One region of the Kitasatospora sp. NPDC085895 genome, then DNA from elsewhere that is predicted to be linked to it. Evidence: riboswitches for the same ligand, from Rfam matches in the RefSeq annotation. Region 1 holds a riboswitch; each other region holds the start of a gene.
The links. A riboswitch is a leader RNA that binds a small molecule or an ion and turns the genes downstream of it on or off. The one in region 1 is predicted to bind cyclic di-AMP.

Region 1 (4,269 bases):
TCAGGAGACATCGGCTATCGTCTCGGTCGGCGGAAATTCGTCTCACATGGCAGGATCTTCGCTCCGGGCTCCCGGCTAGTCCTTTACGCAGGCAGCACGAACGACCACACTGAGTCCGGGTGGGCTGGTCGATGCTCGGGGGACGGGGGGCGAGAGGTGCGGCAGACAGCAGGCGTCACCGGCGCCGCGGACGCCTCCACGGCGGCGGGATCGGTCGACTCGTGCCAGGGACGGTCGGCGCAGGCCGCGGTCCGGTTCCGACACGGGGTTCCAGCACGAACCCCCGCCACAGATTGAGGAAGTGAGTCCGGGTGGCCTTCTCCGTCTCCGCGCTGTTCCTGTTCGGCGTCATCGTCGTCATCTTCATCCGCAACAAGCAGCTGAAGACCAGCCACGCCATCATCGCGGCACTCTTCGGCTTCATGGTGAGCCAGTCCACGGCCGCCCGGCCGATCCAGGACTTCCTCAACCAGCTGGCGAAGACCATCTCCTCCGTCGCGAGCTGACCCCTCCCGCGGGCCGGACTCCGCCCCCGGCGGGCGAACTCCGCTCCGGTGGTCCGTTCCGATGGGCCGAAGTCCCCTTCGCGGGACGGACTCCGCCCTCGCGGGCCGGGTTCCGACTCCGGTCCGGCCGTGGCGTCCGAGCCGGTCGTGCCCGTCCGCCCCGGGGGTGTCGCCAGACCCGGGCCGACCGCCGTCGTGAGCCGTCCGGCCGTCCGGACCTACCGCCCGGCCCGGGCCCGCCGCCAGCGGGCCAGCACCCCCGGCCGCGCGGCGGGCGCGGCGATCCCGGTGTTCCCCACGGCCCCGGCGGGCCGGGCGCCGCCGGCGTCCACGGGGGCGGAGCGGACTGCCGCGGGGGCCTCCCCGACGGGCCGGCCCTCCGGCACCATCAGCACGAACAGCCGTGCCCAGCACAGCCGTTCGCCGCGCGGCCAGCCGAGCGCGCGCAGCGCCGCCGAGGCGGACTCGGACACCGCGCCGTTGACCCGGACCTCGGCGACGTCCTCGCCCGCCCGGCCGCCCAGGAACAGCTTCACACCTGTCACGGCCGGCTCCGCACCGTCCGGAGCCAGCTCCGGGGCCAGCACCCCGGCGAGCTCCGGCAACAACCGGTGGCCGGCGAGCCACTCCGACAGCCGTTCGCTGTCGAAGCCGAAGACGGCGGCCGGCCCCTGCACGGCCCGCCAGCCCGGCAACCGCGCCGCGCGGACGTGGTCGCCGTGCGCCCCGCGGCCCTCCTGCAGCTCGACCACCGCGGCCGCGGTGGTGGTCGCCCACATCCGCACCGCGCTCTCCAGCCGCTCCTCCTCCGTCCGGCCGAGGCCCGCCGTGCAGTCCCACACCACCGGGCCGTCCGCCCGCCCCACGTCGAAGGCGAAACCGAGGTCGACGTGCCCCGCGCCGCCGCCCTCGCCCGGGTGCTCCCGCACCGCCACGGCCGTCGTCCCGGGCCCGCGGACCACACTGCCCTCGACCGTGAACCGCTGACCGAACCGGGCCATCTCCCGGACGACGCTGCGCTGGATCACATCCAGCCTGGACTGCGCGCGCACCCGGGGCTCCTCGCTCGAAAAGGGGTCGAACACCGTTCGGGAGCGAGGCTATCGGCCCCCCGGGTGACCAGCGTCACCGGGCGGGCCATGATCCGTGCCGGGCCGCGAGCGGGCAGCCACGCGGGGTGTCCGATTTGCCTGACTGCTGATGGTCCGGACACGTACGGTCACTGCGGCGACTGCGCTCCGCCCACCGACGGCGGGCGGAGAGTGACCCCCGCGAGGGCCCCGGGGGGCCGTTGGGGACGGGGAGCTTGCCTCCGGAGGGGCCCATCGGTTTTCCTCGGAGCCTGCCCGGCCACACCGGCCGGGCGGGCCACCGGGCGGAACGCCGAGTCCTGCCGCCGTCCGGGGTCACGCACCCTTCCGTGCACGGCAGGAGCGGGGGACCCAAGGTAAGTGCCGCACCCGGTGATCCGGGACGGCTTGGGGTGAAGTCGCGTCATTTCCGCGACCGGGCGAACTCCCCGCCCGAACCCGACAGCTCACCTCGCAGGCGTCGGAGAGGAACACCCCCATGTCCGTTCTGGGCACCCGTCTGTCCCGCGTCGCCGTCGCCACCGGTGTGGCCGCCGCCGCCATCGCCATCCCCGTCACCGCCGCCTCCGCCGCGAGCGCCCACGGCGCCGTCCCGGCCGCCGCTCCGGCCGCCGCCGCTCCGGCCGCCGCGCACGCCGAGGCCCCCGCCGCCGCTCCGGCCGCCGACGCCGCTCAGGCCGCCGACGCCAGCTACAAGGTCGTCCGTGGCGACACCCTGTCCAAGATCGCCAACGCGCAGCACGTCGACGGCGGCTGGAAGAAGCTCTACCAGGACAACCGGCAGGTCATCGGCGGCAACCCGAACCTGATCTTCCCGGGCCAGAAGCTGACCGTCGGCGGCCACGCCGTTCAGGCCGCCGCCCCGCAGGCCGAGACGAAGAAGTCCGACGCCGCCGCCTCGCGTTCCGAGAAGCGCACCCCGGTCCAGGCCGCGCCGAAGCCGGCCGCCCCCCAGACCGAGGCCGCCAAGCCCGCCGCGCCGAAGACCGAGGCCGCCAAGCCGGCCGCGCCGAAGACCGAGGCCGCCAAGCCGGCCGCGCCGAAGACCGAGGCCGCCAAGCCGGCCGCGCCGAAGACCGAGGCCGCCAAGCCCGCCGCCGCTGCCTCCGGCTACGTCGCGCCGGTCGCCGCCTCCCTGGGCACCCCGTACCACAAGGCCGGCTCCAACTGGTCCAGCGGCTACCACACCGGTGTCGACTTCGCCGTCAGCACCGGCACCTCGATCCACGCGATCGCCGCCGGCACCGTCGTCGAGGCCGGCTGGGGCGGCGCCTACGGCAACAACGTCGTCATCAAGCACGCCGACGGCAAGTACTCGCAGTACGCCCACTTCTCGGCCCTGAAGGTCTCGGTCGGCCAGACCGTCACCGCCGGCCAGATCATCGGCCTCTCCGGCGCGACCGGCAACGTCACCGGCCCGCACCTGCACTTCGAGGTCCGCACCACCCCGTCGTACGGCTCCGACATCGACCCGGTGGCGTACCTCGCCGCCCACGGTGTCCGCGTCTGACGCACACCGCTGACGCGCTCCGCTGACGCGAACCCTGCCGAGGCAGCGCCGCCGAGGCACACCGCGCGGCATCCGAAGGCCCGGCCCGGGGATCCTGTGATCCCGGGCCGGGCCTCGGCCGTTCCCAACCTCCCGTGCCGCACGGGCACTTCACCGCTCCCGCGCCGCGCCGGCGCGGCTCCCCGGTACGGCGGGCAACACGCCCCCGACCGGCAGAACGTTCCCGAACGGCCGACCGGGGCGAAGCGCGCCGCCGTCCTGCTCGCCGTCGCCACCGCCGTCACCCGCCACCACCTGGGCTGACCGGCCAAACCCCATCGACGACGACCCCGGAGACCGGCGCCACGAACGCCACCCGGGTCGTCCTCGCGACGTCCGGTTCCGCGGACCCGGTGCGAAGAGCGTCTTCGCGGCTGTGCGTACGACCGCTCTCTGGCATGTGCCCGTCGGCAGGTTGCCGCGGAGTGCGGCAACCGTTGCACCACCTTGCGCACCTCGTGCGCCGAGACCTCTCCCAAGGATCCGTGCACGTTCGCCGAACGGGAGGTCGGGCCCTCTTCGTGCGGTCACCGCCCGTGGCGCCGAATGAGCTGCGCGCCGGGGGAGCAGTCCGTACGGTGCGGCAGTCGCGTCGCCTTCGAGCCATGGACCCGAGCCCGCGGCGCGGTGCTCCGGGAGTGCCACGGACGACGAAGGCCCCAGCTCCGCGATCATGTCGCTGAGCTGGGGCCTTCGTGTTGGAGCGGGCGACGGGAATCGAACCCGCGTGGCCAGTTTGGAAGACTGGGGCTCTACCATTGAGCTACGCCCGCGTACGTGCGTTGACGGCACGTCGCCCCTCAGCCGGTGCGGGCCTCGGGGACGGGGGTCAGCCTACCTGGTCGGGTCGGCCGAATGCACACCGCTTTCGCTCCTGTGCCTGCTGATATTACGGCGAGGGGGCCCGGACCGGCGTGTACTCTCTCTTTCGGCACTACGGGGTGTGGCGCAGTTTGGTAGCGCGTCCGCTTTGGGAGCGGAAGGCCGTCGGTTCGAATCCGGTCACCCCGACGCTTTCGGCAGGGTCTCGTCAGGCGGGCGGGGCCCTGTTGCTTTCGTGGTACCGGTAGGATGGGCCGATGGCGGTGGTACCTGTGGCATGCACACAGGCGGCAGCCGCCCG
Region 2 (4,269 bases), on a different contig from region 1:
CTCGCCGACACCGGCGAGAAGGCCACCGCGGAGCTCGTCCGCCGGCTCGTGGCCGAGGAACTCGCCGAACTGCGCACCGAGCTCGGGGACGCCGCCTACGCCGCCGGGCGCTGGACGGAGGCCGCCCGGCTCTTCGAGCAGGTCGCCCTGGCCGAGGAGTTCGTCGACTTCCTCACCCTGCCCGCGCTGCCCCTGCTCGACTGACCCCAACCTATCCGCCGGGCGAGCGGCCCGACGCCCGCCAGGACGTCGAACTCGTCCGCCGCAATTCACCGTTCCGTACGGCTCCCGCTGCCCAGACGCCGGGAGCCGTACGGAACACCCGCGTTCGGAGGCACTTCCCCATGGCGCTCATCTTCTTCAACGGCCAGGCGATGACCGGCGGCCCGTTCCACCCGCTGGTCGCCGAGTACCTGGTCGGCCCGGTCCGCACCGCACCCGGCCACCGCTTCTTCTCCGTCCGCGACGTCTGCCCCGGCCTGCTGCCCGACCCGGGCGGCAGCGCGGCGATCGAGGGCGAGCTCTACGACCTCCCGCTGGAGCACCTGCGGGACGCCGTCCTGCCGGGCGAGCCCCCGGAGTTGGAGCTCGGCGTGATCGCCCTCTCGGACGGCACGCCGTGCCTGTCCATGGTGCTGCGCCGCGGTGAGCTCGAGCGCGGGGTGCACCGCGAGATCACCGGCCACGGCGGCTGGCGGGCCTACCTGGCCACCCTCGGCCGCACCGCCTGACCGGCGCCCCCCGGGGGGGCGCCGGCCGGGCGGACGCGGAAGGTCAGCCCGCCTTCCAGAACTTGACCGAGTCGACGGCGATGTCCGCCGAGGAGCCCACGGCGGGCACGGTGCCGCCGAGGGCCGTCTCGGACTGCAGCACCCAGTGCATCGAGTTGGCGGGGATGCGCGCGGTGGAGCGCCCGATCACCTTGCCGTCCAGGTAGAAGGTCACGCCGTCCTTCTGCCAGTCGACCGCCGAGGTGTGCCACGCGCCGGCGGTCGGGACGCCGCTGGAGTAGGCGTCCTGGTCGCTGCCCGAGGTGGCGTCGGCGCGGTGCATGAAGGCGCCGATCGAACCGTTGAGGTCGCCCTCGGGGAAGTCGATCTCGCCGTGCTGCGGCCAGATGCCGTCGTCCGGCCAGAGCAGCCACGCCATCTTGTAGCCGGAGGCCGAGGTCGCCTTCCAGGTCACCTCGAAGCGCCCGTACTGGACGCCGTCGCCGGTGGGGGAGGGGAGCTTGGGCGCCGGCGCGGAGACCCAGGTGCCGGAGGAGTCCCGGTTGAGGTGGAGGTTCATCTGGCCGTTGGCGATGGACATCGTCCTCGACGGCGAGTAGGTGCCGTTCTTGCTGGTGTCCTTCCAGCCGTCCGGGTAGGCCCACCACTTGCTGTCCACCGCGGCCGGCAGCCCGGAGCAGTGGCTGGCGGTGATGGACGGGCCGTTGGAGCAGCCCGTCCAGCTGCCGAGCGGCACGTTGACGCCGTCGAAGTCGTCCGATCAGGTCGGCGCACCGGCCGTCGAGGTGGGGGAGGAGCTCGCCGACGGGGAGGCGGTGAAGCTGGGTGCCGCCGTGGTCGGGGCCGCGGTCGGCGTGCTCGGCGCCGGGGTGGCGCTCGCCGTGGGGGAGGGACTCGGGGCGGCCGCGGTCGGGCTCGGGGCCGGCGCGGCGGTGCCCGAGGCGCGGACGTCGAGCGTCTGCACCGGGAGGTCGTGCCAGCGCCGGTCGGCGTCCTGCCAGGTGCCGAAGGCGGTGTAGACGCCGGCCGGCAGGGCGCGGGCGGCGGTGGTGACGGTGACCCCGTCGGGGCAGATCCGCACGTTGCGGCCGCTGCCGGGGAAGTCCAGCTTGTTGCCGGCGGCGTCGCGGACGGCGACGCCGATCCTCCGGGCGGTGAAGCAGGCGGAGGAGTGGACGGAGAGGGAGGCGGCTGCCGCGGTGTTCGCGGCCATGGCGACCGGCGCGAGCCGGTCCTGGGTCACCTCGGGCATGCTGGCGGCCTCGGCGCTGCCCAGGAAGGGGACGGCCAGCAGGCCGAGCCCGGCGACCTCGCCCACCTTGAGGGCGATGGCGGAAACAGGCATGGAGTTGTTCCTCGACGACGCCTGCGAGGTGAGCTGTCGGATTCGGGCCGTCAGGTGGCCCGGCCGCCCGGTGGGCGGCTTCACCCCGAGCCCTGGCCGTACGCGAGCATGCGCGCGGGGCCAGGGCGACTTACCTGGTTCCCCCGCTCCCGTCCGTGTCGCATCTCGCGTTGCCGTCACCGGGCGGACGGGACTCGGCGGTCCCGGGACGGGGCCCGCATGGAGCGGGCGTCCGAGCAGGTCAGCAGGGTCCTCCCGGAGGGCAAGGCACCGGACCGTCGATGTCGGGTCCGTCACATCCGGGCGCGCCGCAGCCCCCGGACCCTCGCCGTGGGTCCGGGGGCCGCGCTCCGTACGGCCGCCGGCCCGCTGTGGGCCGGCCGGGGGCCACGGAGTCCGGGTGGCGTACCGTCCCTGGTACGGCCCGGAGTGCGGGGGGTCAGGCGCGGGAGGCGAGCTCCTTCGCGGCGCGGGCGCAGGCCAGCGCGATCCGGTCCTCGTCGACGGTGGTCAGCACGCCCTTCTCGACGACGGCGTTGCCGTTGACGAACAGCACCGCCAGCGGCGGCAGGGCGCCCATGGTGAGCGCGGCCACCGGGTCGGCGATCGAGGAGTGCATGATGCCGTCGACCTTCCACAGGGCCAGGTCGGCGAGCTTGCCGGCCTCGATGGAGCCGATCTCGTTCTGCCGGCCGAGCACCCGGGCGCCGCCCATGGTGCCCAGACGCAGCGACTGGCGTGCCGTCAGCGCGTCGGGGCGGCCGTGCAGGCGGTTGATCAGCAGCGCGTTGCGCAGCTCGGTGCCGAGCTCGCCGGACTCGTTGGAGGCGGTGCCGTCGACGCCGAGGCCCACCGGCACGCCGGCCTTCAGCATGTCCGGGACGCGGGCGATGCCGGCCGCCAGACGGGCGTTGGACGAGGGGCAGTGGGCGACACCGGTGCCGGTCTCGGCGAACTTGGCGATGTCGGAGTCGTTCATGTGGACGCAGTGCGCCATCCACACGTCCTCGCCGAGCCAGCCGGTGGACTCGAAGTAGTCGGTCGGGCCCATGCCGAACAGCTCCTTGCAGAACTGCTCCTCCTCGGCCGTCTCCGAGCCGTGGGTGTGCAGCCGGACGCCCTTGCGGCGGGCCAGCACGGCCGACTCCCTGAGGAGTTCGGTGGAGACCGAGAAGGGCGAGCAGGGCGCGAGGGCCACGTGCAGCATCGAGCCGAAGGAGGCGTCGTGCCACGTGTCGACGGCGGCCTCGGAGGCGATCAGGATGTCCTCGGTCCGTTCCACCGCGTGGTCCGGCGGCAGGCCGCCGTCCTTCTTGCTGCGGTCCATCGAGCCGCGCAGCGCGGTGAAGCGCAGGCCGAGCTCCTGCACGCCCTCGATCGAGGCGCCGAGGACGTCGCCGCCGCCCTGCGGGAAGACGTAGTGGTGGTCGGAGGCGGTGGTGCAGCCGGACTTGAGCAGCGCGGCGGCCGAGCCCTGGGTGGCGGCGTGCACCAGCTTCTCGTCGATCCGGGCCCAGGTCGGGTAGAGCGCGACCAGCCAGTCGAAGAGGATGTCGTCCTGGGCGAGGCCGCGGGTGATCCACTGGTAGAAGTGGTGGTGGGTGTTGACCAGGCCCGGGGTGACCAGATGACCCTCGCCGTTGATCCGGCGCACCACGTTGTCCAGCCACTGCGGGGCGGGGCCGTCGCCGACCGACTCGATCCGGTTGCCGAGGATCACCACGTGGCCGCGGGCGTACTCGGTGTCGTCTGCGTCCACCGTCGCGACGGCGACGTTCTCGATCACGATCCGCTGGTCGGCGGGTGGGGGCTGGACTGCCATGGCGTGAACTCCTTGGGGCGAGGGCTGGGGGTGTGCCGCGGGCGGGCGGCGGGTGGGGCGGGCCGGACGGGGTGCGGAGGCCGGCGCGGGGAAGCACAGGGGCCCCGCGGCGGCGCCGTCCGGCCCGTGGCGGGCGGGTGCCGGTCCGGTCAGGCGACGGGTATGACCGGGACGACGCCCTCGCGGTGGACGGTGCCCTCGATCAGGCCGTACATCCGGTCGGCGGCGTAGTACACCTCGTTCTCGTTCTTGAGGCCGAAGGGCTCCAGGTCGACGAGGAAGTGGTGCTTGTTGGGGAGCTCCAGGCGGACCTCGTCCACCTCGGCGCGGTTGTTCAGCACCCGGGTGCCCATCGCGTGCAGGGTCTGCTG
Region 3 (4,269 bases), on a different contig from region 1:
CACCGCGGGCCCGGGCACCCCGTACCCGGTGTACGCGCTGTGGCTGCTGCTGCTCTCGGCCGGCATGGGGCTGTCCGCCCCGGGCCTGACCCACGCCGTGGTCTCCGAACTCCCGCCCGGGCAGGCCGGGCTGGGTGCCGGGCTGAACACCGCGGCCCGGGAGCTGGGTGCGGCGCTCGGCGTGGCCGTGGTCGGCACGGTGCTCGCCTCCCGTACCGGCGGCGCGGCCCACAGCTCGGCCGGGTTCACCGCGGGCATGGCCACCGGGCTCCGGGTGGTCGCCGTGCCGGTGCTGCTCGCCGCGCTCGCCGTCCTCGCCGGTCTGCGCGGCCGGCCGGCCGCCGAGCGGCCCGTTCCCGCGCCGGCGCCCGCCGCCGAGGCGGCCTGACGGCTCGTACGGCCCCGCGGCCGGGGCGGTGGGGCGCCCCACGGGGCGCCGGCTCCGGCCGGTTTGCCACCATGCGGGCATGACCCTCATCGTCTCCGTGGCGGGCGCCGGTTGCGGCTGTGCGCCGCGCCGCGCCTGGTCCGCCTCGCCCGCGCCCGCGTGGGCGGCGGCCGCCGGAACCGCCCTCGCCCGCTGGCCCGATCCCGACTGCGCCGAGTCGCCGTACGGGGGGCGGGGCGTCGCGCAGACCGACCGGATACCGGTGGCCGGCGAGGAGCGAATGCTCGGGCTGGACGGCCCGCTGCTCGTCGAGGGGCCGTTCTGGTGCCTGTTCTCCCCGGCCGCGACGGCGCTGAACGGGGTGTCCGACGACCCGGACGGGCTGCCCGAGCACGCCCTGGTCCGCTGCACCCCGCTGGCGGTGGCCGACGTCCGTCCGGGCGGTGCCCGGGTGCGCGTCGCGGTCGAGGAGGTGGTGCGGCTGACGGAGGTGCGGGAGCGCTGGGCGCCGTCCTCGGCCGGTTCGGTCGCGGGCCTGTTCCCACCGGAGGGCGCCTCCGTGGACCGCTGCAGCGTCCGCCGCGGTGCGCTGCGGTACGTGGAGTGGTCCGCCCAGGGCGATCTGGGCCGCCGGGCGGTGCTGTGGGAGGGCGACGGCCGGTCGGTGCTGCTGATGTACGCCGAGTGGTCCTTCGACGAGGACGACGTCGCGTTCGGCCACCGGCCGCTGACCGCGGCGGAGGCCGCCGACGTGCGGGCCTGCTGGCCCGCGGAGGGCTGAACGGACACCCGCCGCACGATCCCCGTTCCGACACGAACGGACGGCCGCCGCGGGCGCCCGGCGGACCCGAACCTTCCGTTTCGGCCCGCTCCGGCCCCTCGGTTCGTGCCGTGATCGCCCCGGCGGGGCCCGGCGGCGGACCCGCCGAGCCCCGCATGCGTGCATTTTCGGCCGACTTCGCCGCCCTGCCGCACGGAAATGCCACCGGGAATTTCCCAGGGAATTTCCACGGAATTCGTCCGATCCGCGCCGCCGCGGACACGTCAGGGCCGCTGCCGCCCCCCGCGACCTGCGACGCGGCCCGGGCGGGCGGTGGCGCGTGGGGCGGCGTGCGGCCGAAATGCACGCATGCGGCACCGAAGCACTCGTGATGATTGTGTGATGTTCGGGATGCTGGCTTGTTATCGCAGTGATGATCCCTCTAATGTCCACCTCAGCCCGACAGCACGGGCGCCCGAGGCGCGGCACGCCGAACCCTGCCCACCGCGTCGACCGGGTCACCGACCAGACCCTGGGCAGGGACGGGGGACCCAGTTTCGACGCCGCCCCCACACGGCTAGGGGTGAAGCCGCCTCAGTGCGGCCGGGCCACCTCCCGGTCCGAACCCGACAGCTCACCTCGCAGGCGTGCGGAGAGGGAACTCGATGGGTTTCATCGGCTCGGGCCGTCACCGCCGCCCCACCCAGACCGAGCGCGCCGTCGCGGCCGCAGGTGTGGCAGGTGCGGGTCTGGCGATCCCGCTGCTCACCGCGACGGGCGCCCACGCCGCCCCGGTCACCACCTGGGACGCGGTGGCCCAGTGCGCCAGCGCGGGCAACTGGGGCAAGAGCGTCGGCAACGGCGAGTACGGCGGCCTCCAGCTCGACCTGCGCACCTGGGTCGCCTACGGCGGCGACAAGTTCGCCTCCACGCCCGACCGGGCCACCAAGGAGGAGCAGATCGCCGTCGCCGAGCGCGTCCTCGAGGACCGCGGCGCGAAGGCCTGGGGCACCTGCGGCAAGTCCGCGGGCCTCACCGGCGAGGGCAAGCCGGAGACGGTCGACCAGGACTCCCGGGGCGACCAGGGCTCGACGGCGCCGACCGCCACCACCGCGCCGACCGACCGCGGCGCCTCGGCGCCGGTCTTCACCGGCATGCAGGGCCGGGACGCCAGCGGCGTCTACTGGTACCTGGTGGACGGTCAGTGGTACTGGACGACCAGCCAGGAGATCTACGACTACTACACCGGCCCGGCGGCCCCGACCGCCCAGAGCCGGTCCACGGCGCCGGGCCGGGCCACCACCGCGCCGGCCTCGCCCACCGCGCAGGGCAACGCCACCACGCCTCCGACCATCGACCCGATCACGGGCCTCCCGGTCACCCCCGACCCGACCGGCGCCACGACCGCCCCGGTGCCGGGCACCACCACGGCCCCCGGCACGCCCGCCCCGGGCACCGCCGCACCGGACGCCGCGCCCCCGGTCATCGACCCGATCACGGGCCAGCCGGTCACCCCCGGCACGACCACCGCGCCGGCCACCACCCCCGGCACACCGGCCCCGAGCACCACCGCGCCGGCCACCACCGGCCCGGGCACCACCGCCGACCCGGCCGCCACCACGGCCACCCCGGCCCCGCAGGCCACCACGCCCGCCGCGCAGCCCGACACGTACACGGTGGCGGCCGGCGACACGCTCTCCGACATCTCCGACAAGAACAAGCTCGGTGGCTGGAAGCAGGTCTACGACGGCAACGAGGGCACCATCGGCCAGGACCCGAACCTCATCAAGCCGGGCCAGGTCCTGAAGATCAAGTAACTGCGGCACCGCAGGCGCACCGACGCCGGCGGCCCCGGGACACTCCCGGGACCGCCGGCGTCCTGCCGTTCCGGCGCCGGATCCGGCCGGCGCCGGGCGGTCGGGGGCGACCCCGAAGTCAACCATCGGCGTTCACATCGATGAACGATGGTTCCATCCATGGCCATACCTGGGCGCGGAGCCGACAACACGCCAACGCCCGTGACGCAGGGGAACATTGATCGCAGCGCGCCTCCGCGCCGCCCGCAGGCCCCGGCAGCGGGTTCAGCGGAGTGAACGACCCGGCCGCGGCACCCCGAGAGCGCCCGGAGCCCCGCCCGCATCCCGGCCGGCGCCCAACCGACCGTCCTGCGCGGAGCCTTGACGCGGCGGACGGGTGCGACTAGAACTTCCCTCGCGCTTGGGAGCGCTCCCACGAGTCGCCCGCACCCTCGCCCTGCGCAGCCCGTACGCCAGCCCTAGGAGCCGCACGTGTCCCGCCCCCGCCGTCGAATCGCGGCCGCGAGCGCCGCCGTCGCCGCCGTCGCGGTCTGCTGCCTGCCCGCCACCGCATCCACCGCGTCCGCCGCCCCCGGCAGCGACCGGGCCGCGGGCCGGGCACCCGGCCCCGGCACCAGTTTCTACGTCGACCTCGACAGCAAGGCCCTGCACCAGGCCGCCGCCGACCTCAGGGCGGGCGACCGGAACAACGCGCTCGCCATGGCGAAGATGGGCTCGTACCCGGTGGCCCGGTGGTTCAACGGCACCGCGACCCCGCAGGAGACCACCACCGCGATGGCGCAGCTGCAGGCCAAGGCCGCGCGGCAGCACCAGACCCCGGTGGTGGTGGCGTACAACGTGCCCGGCCGGGACTGCTCGCAGTACTCCGCCGGCGGCGCCTCCGACTCCGCCGAGTACGCGGCCTGGGTCGACGGCCTCGCCCGGGGCATCGGCGACCGCCGCACGGTGGTGGTCCTGGAGCCGGACGGCCTCGCCCTGAGCCCCGCCTACTGCGGCGGCACCGCCCAGCAGCAGGCCGACCGGCTCGCCGAGATCAACGGCGCCGTCGACCGCCTCGCCGAGCAGCCGCACGCGGCCGTCTACCTGGACGCCGGCCACAGCGCCTGGCAGTCCACCGGCACCATGGCGAAGCTGCTGGTGGACGGCGGCGTCGAGCGCGCCCAGGGCTTCTTCCTCAACGTCTCCAACTACCAGCGCGACGCCGACCTGGTCCGCTACGGCACCCAGGTCGCCAAGTGCAGCTGGTACCTCTCGCACACCCCGGGCGCGGTCGCCGACGACTGCGCCAACCAGTACTGGCCGCA

Region 2: it holds a riboswitch for cyclic di-AMP, as region 1 does, so the genes downstream of both, AB0442_RS04360 (hypothetical protein) here and AB0442_RS25630 (peptidoglycan DD-metalloendopeptidase family protein) in region 1, are expected to answer to the same signal.
Region 3: it holds a riboswitch for cyclic di-AMP, as region 1 does, so the genes downstream of both, AB0442_RS07345 (transglycosylase family protein) here and AB0442_RS25630 (peptidoglycan DD-metalloendopeptidase family protein) in region 1, are expected to answer to the same signal.

The regions. Positions count from the first base shown of each region.
Region 1 is NZ_JBFBJY010000046.1:19,745-24,013, reverse strand. Features, by position in the region: gene AB0442_RS25640 (hypothetical protein) at 312-506, shown strand; gene AB0442_RS25635 (DUF6348 family protein) at 725-1,558, opposite strand; cyclic di-AMP (ydaO/yuaA leader) riboswitch at 1,908-2,070, shown strand; gene AB0442_RS25630 (peptidoglycan DD-metalloendopeptidase family protein) at 2,076-3,107, shown strand; tRNA gene AB0442_RS25625 (tRNA-Gly) at 3,846-3,919, opposite strand; tRNA gene AB0442_RS25620 (tRNA-Pro) at 4,084-4,157, shown strand.
Region 2 is NZ_JBFBJY010000004.1:188,645-192,913, forward strand. Features, by position in the region: gene aceB (malate synthase A) at 1-204, shown strand, start outside; gene AB0442_RS04350 (gamma-glutamylcyclotransferase) at 345-731, shown strand; gene AB0442_RS04355 (glycoside hydrolase family 16 protein) at 775-1,467, opposite strand; gene AB0442_RS04360 (hypothetical protein) at 1,492-2,076, opposite strand; cyclic di-AMP (ydaO/yuaA leader) riboswitch at 2,080-2,256, opposite strand; gene AB0442_RS04365 (8-oxoguanine deaminase) at 2,516-3,898, opposite strand; gene pucL (factor-independent urate hydroxylase) at 4,048-4,269, opposite strand, start outside.
Region 3 is NZ_JBFBJY010000008.1:46,279-50,547, forward strand. Features, by position in the region: gene AB0442_RS07335 (MFS transporter) at 1-388, shown strand, start outside; gene AB0442_RS07340 (hypothetical protein) at 468-1,169, shown strand; cyclic di-AMP (ydaO/yuaA leader) riboswitch at 1,662-1,812, shown strand; gene AB0442_RS07345 (transglycosylase family protein) at 1,814-2,965, shown strand; gene AB0442_RS07350 (glycoside hydrolase family 6 protein) at 3,437-4,269, shown strand, end outside.